2 regions of the Pantoea sp. Lij88 genome follow, and region 2 is predicted to be linked to the other one. Evidence: predicted binding sites of a transcription regulator. Region 2 holds the regulator's gene; the other holds the start of a gene.
The links. The regulator CRP, encoded in region 2, controls carbon source genes, mostly activating them, when cyclic AMP is high. The targets are predictions, from matches to a motif close to ATGTGANNNNNNTCACAT.
Positions count from the first base shown of each region.

Region 1: PU624_RS19010 (CdaR family transcriptional regulator) is a predicted target of CRP. The motif match lies at 1,026-1,043, and genes of this name have one in related genera.

Region 1 covers NZ_CP118269.1:3,221,342-3,223,809, forward strand. Annotated here, with positions in the region: gene PU624_RS19010 (CdaR family transcriptional regulator) at 1-928, opposite strand, end outside; gene degP (serine endoprotease DegP) at 1,113-2,468, opposite strand, start outside.
Region 2 covers NZ_CP118269.1:419,474-421,941, forward strand. Annotated here, with positions in the region: gene PU624_RS05770 (YccS/YhfK family putative transporter) at 1-514, opposite strand, end outside; gene crp (cAMP-activated global transcriptional regulator CRP) at 572-1,204, opposite strand; gene PU624_RS05780 (OsmC family protein) at 1,508-1,912, shown strand.

The DNA.
Region 1 (2,468 bases), 1.1 Mb from region 2:
GCCGGGCGAGTTCATTGGCCTGCCAGCCACCCCGCAGGCTGTCGAGCAACACAGGCAGCACCAGATCCTGATAAAAATAGCTGCGCACCTCCGGCATCCGCTGCTTGCCCACCATCATCGTGGTGCGCGCCGTCCGGTATGAGCGAGCGATGCTGCCTGGCCCGGTAAAGAAGTTACCCAGCGCGATTCGCATCCGCAGATGACCGCTCTCTTTCATCCGCTGCAGCAACTGCTCGACGCGGCGGCGATGATCATCCTGATCGTAACGTCCGTGCCCGTTCAGGGCCGGTTTCAGCACCACCATTTCGGTCAGTGACACAATCGCGATCAGATTATCGCGCTCCGGCGTGGTCAGCAGCGTCTGCAGCTGCTGTAACTCTGACATCGCACTGTCGACGCCGAGCTGACCGCTATCCACCTCTACTACGGCGACCACACGCGGCTGGTTAAGATCGATGCCTAGCCGCTGTGCCCATTCGGTCAGCTGTGGCGACAGGGTATCGCTGCGGATCAGATTCAGCACCAGCTCTTCACGCAGACGACTGTCCTGCGCCAGCATATGCAGCAGCCGCGCCTGCTCCAGCATCATCTCTGCGGTCATGCAGACCAGCTCGCCATAGTGCCGCAGCGCCAGCGGCTCGCCGGTCAGACCTATCACCCCCACGATGTCACCATCAATACGCAGCGGCAGATTAATGCCAGGCCGCACGCCATGAAGATGTTTCGCCACCGCCTCATCGATGTCGACGATGCGCCCCTGTGACAGCACCAGCAGCGCACCTTCGTGCAACTCCCCAATGCGTTCCCGGTCACCGCTGCCAATAATCCGGCCGCGCGCATCCATCACGTTGACATTGCTGTCAATAATTTTCATGGTGCGCGCCACGATATCCTGGGCCAGCCGGGCATCAAGGTGATAGGTAGCCATCCATTACTCCTGAAAAGAGGGGGGAGAAACAGAATACGCATGCACCGCGCGCAGAACATTGTGCAATTGCACAGAGCCGGGCAGTCATTTACCGAATTTGCGGTGAGTATCACACTCTGATGTGGCTGAAAGCAGGCATAAAAAAGGCGGACCGTAGTCCGCCTCTTCATCAGTTGCCGTGCAGTTACTGCATCAGCAGATAGATGCTGCTGTCACCGCGCTTCACATTCAGCGCCAGAACGGCGGGCTTGGTGTCGAGGACTTTGCGCAGCTCACCGAGGTTGGTTACCGGCTGCTGGTTAACCCCCTGGATCACGTCACCCTTTTTCAGGCCGATACGCGCCGCAGCACTGCCTGCTTTCACGTTATCCACGCGAACACCTTTATCACCGGTTTCAACATTGCTGAGGTCAGCGCCTTCGATACCGTTGTAGATGGTGGCGGACTGCACTTTCGCCTGGCTGCTCTGCTGCAACTGAACAGAGACATCGACCGGTTTGCCGTCACGCAGCAGGCCCAGTTTCAGGGTGGTGCCAACCGGCAGTGAACCGACTTCTGCACGCAGCGAAGCAAAGCTGCTCAGCGGTTTGCCGTTCATCGAAACAATCACGTCACCCGCTTTGATCCCTGCTTTAGCGGCCGCAGAGTCTGGCAGCACCTGGCTGACAAAGGCACCGCGCTGTGCATCGACTTTCATCGCTTTTGCCAGCTCGGAGTTCAGTTCAGTCCCCTGTACACCCAGCTCACCGCGTTTCACCTGACCAAATTCCACCATCTGCGCCGTCAGGTTTTTCACCATATTGCTCGGGATAGCAAAGCCGATACCGATGTTGCCGCCATCCGGCGCCAGAATGGCGGTGTTAATCCCGATCAGTTCACCGTTCAGGTTAACCAGCGCGCCACCAGAGTTACCGCGGTTAATCGCCGCATCCGTCTGGATAAAGTTTTCGTAGTTTTCTACGTTCAGGCCGCTGCGTCCCAGCGCTGAGACGATACCGGAAGTCACGGTTTCACCCAGACCATACGGGTTGCCGATCGCCACGGTGTAATCGCCGACGCGCAGATTGTCAGAATCAGCAATTTTCACTGCGGTCAGATTTTTGGCTTCCTGCAGCTGAATCAGTGCAATGTCAGAGCTGGGATCTTTACCGATCACTTTTGCGTCATAGCGACGACCGTCGCTGAGCTGCACCTGAATTTTGGTGGCGTTGTTCACCACGTGGTTGTTGGTGACCACGTAGCCTTTTTCAGCATTGATGATCACGCCCGATCCCAGAGCACGGAATTTTTCCTGCTGAGTATCAGGGGCTGGCGCGCCGCCATTCCCGCCCGCACCGTCACCGCTCTGACACATCGGTGAACCCTGGAACGGAGATCCGTCCTGGCAGAAGGGCGAATTGTCGCCAAAGAATTGCTGGAACTGTTGCGGCATGCGCGGCGTTTTCACCGTGGTGGTGCCCTCGACGCTGATACTGACCACAGACGGCATCACTTTTTCCAGCATGGGTGCCAGACTCGGGAGTTGCTGGCTATCGGAAGA
Region 2 (2,468 bases):
GCTCGCGGTAGATGAGGCTGAGGCTCTCGCGCATCGGCTGCTCTTTCCACAGCCAGAACCAGAACCAGTTAAACACCCCATACCAGAGCGTGCCGCCGATATAGAGCAGCGGGGTGACATAGATGGGCATGCGGCCAATCAGGCTGAGGGTAAAGATAGCGGCGATAAGGGTGCCGGGCAGCAGGCGGCCATGCAGCGGACTGATTTCACCGGTGACGCCGAGCAGCAGGGGCATGGCGAAGAGGATCAGCGGCAGTGGGATAGCATGCAGGGTGAGCCACTGAATGAGAAAGCTGCCGAGGGCAAACAGGCTGCCGCCAACAATGAGACGTTTGAAGAAGCGTTTATGCGGGGTATCCAGACCGGCGATGTTGCAGCAGGCGGGCACTAAGGAGAACAGCAGACCTTTTTGCAGGTCGCCAGCCAGCCAGCCCAGCGCCACCGGCAGACAGAGCACCAGCGTTTGCCGCAAGGCGTAGTTAACTTCAGGATGGTAAATGATTCGACGCCACATCGGCCCAACACAAACAATAACGGCGTGATGTTGCCATCACGCCGTGGGTGACAGGAATTAACGGGTGCCGTAAACGACGATGGTTTTGCCGTGTGCGGAGATCAGGTTCTGATCTTCCAGCATCTTCAAAATACGGCCCACGGTTTCGCGTGAACAACCAACAATCTGGCCAATTTCCTGACGAGTGATTTTAATTTGCATGCCGTCGGGATGCGTCATGGCATCTGGCTGTTTCGCCAGGTTGAGCAGGGTCTGTGCAATGCGCCCGGTGACGTCGAGGAAAGCGAGGTTACCCACTTTTTCAGACGTGACCTGCAGGCGACGCGCCATCTGCGATGAGAGTCGCATCAGGATGTCGGGGTTAACCTGGATCAGCTGACGGAATTTCTTGTAAGAAATCTCCGCCACTTCGCACGCGCTTTTCGCACGTACCCAGGCGCTGCGCTCCTGGCCTTCTTCGAAGAGGCCAAGCTCACCAATGAAATCGCCCTGATTCAGGTAGGAAAGAATCATCTCTTTGCCTTCTTCATCTTTAATCAGAACCGCGACGGAACCTTTCACGATGTAGTAAAGCGTTTCAGCTTTTTCACCTTGGTGAATCAGCGTACTTTTGGATGGATACTTGTGAATATGGCAATGGGACAGGAACCATTCGAGTGTAGGGTCTGTTTGCGGTTTGCCGAGAACCATTCGCTATTATCCTCTGTTGTAATCGTGCCCAAAATACAGGGGGCAGTTTTCCCTGTCAGGCGGTGAAAGCTTCAAGCGTTTCCATTTCAGGAAATCATTCGGGCCGCATCAGGCGCAGTGCGCATCATCCTTCCCGGCTTCGTCATCGGGTGACGAAAAATATTTTCAGCACTGTTTGTAGCACAGCTTTTGCCGACTGTCTTCTGTTGTCTCGCTTCAGCTACAGGCGGATTTCTCTGGATTGCTGTTTACCAGGCGAAAGCGTACTCTGGCGACAAAACAGCGTATTCCGGAGCAAAAATCATGCAGGCAAGAGTGAAATGGGTAGAAGGGCTGACATTCCTCGGAGAATCCTCATCCGGCCACCAGATACTGATGGATGGCAATTCGGGTGATAAAGCGCCCAGCCCAATGGAGATGGTGCTGATGGCGGCCGGTGGATGCAGCGCGATTGATGTGGTTTCAATTCTGCAAAAAGGCCGCAATGATGTGGCTGATTGTGAAGTAAAACTGACCTCAGAACGTCGTGAAGAGGCGCCGCGAATCTTTACGCACATCAACCTGCATTTTATCGTGAGTGGTAAAGCGCTCCAGGATAAAGCGGTCTCACGCGCCGTGGATCTTTCTGCTGAAAAATATTGCTCGGTGGCCATCATGCTGGGTAAAGGTGTGACGATGACGCATAGCTATGAAGTGGTTGAGCTGTAATGGCCGCAGGGATCATCGCAGACCTGTTAACTTCACTTCTAGTGTCTGATGCAGGTTGCTTTAAGACTGTGCCTGCGCAGAGAACCGGGTCAGATCGGAAAGACACAAAAACCGCCATCCATGGCATGCTCGGCCCGCGCGATTACGCACCTCATCCCTGAGGTGCGCCCGTTGCCGGGCCAACGCGTTGCGTTGTTCAAAAACGCTCCCGGCGTTTTTGTCCCAGGCGCGGGACGCTTTCCTCTTCTGACCCGGTTCCCTGCGTGTTGAGCTTATCTGTTGCTGTCAGATTCTTTGTATGCAGGTTTTGTTTGTAGCGGCCTTACTGAAACCGGATGCGGTTGCCGGACGTGAAGCGAAGGGAGCATACGCCTGTAGCAAAGCATAGCGGGCCAGGGACAAAAACGCCGGGAGCGTTTTTGAACAACGCAACGCGTTGGCCCGGTACGGGCGCACCTCAGGGATGAGGTGCGTAATCGCCCGCGCTGAGCCTGCCAGGGATGGCGGTTTTGCGTCTTTGCGAAAGGCGTATGCTCCCTGCAGCCTGCTCAGCAGT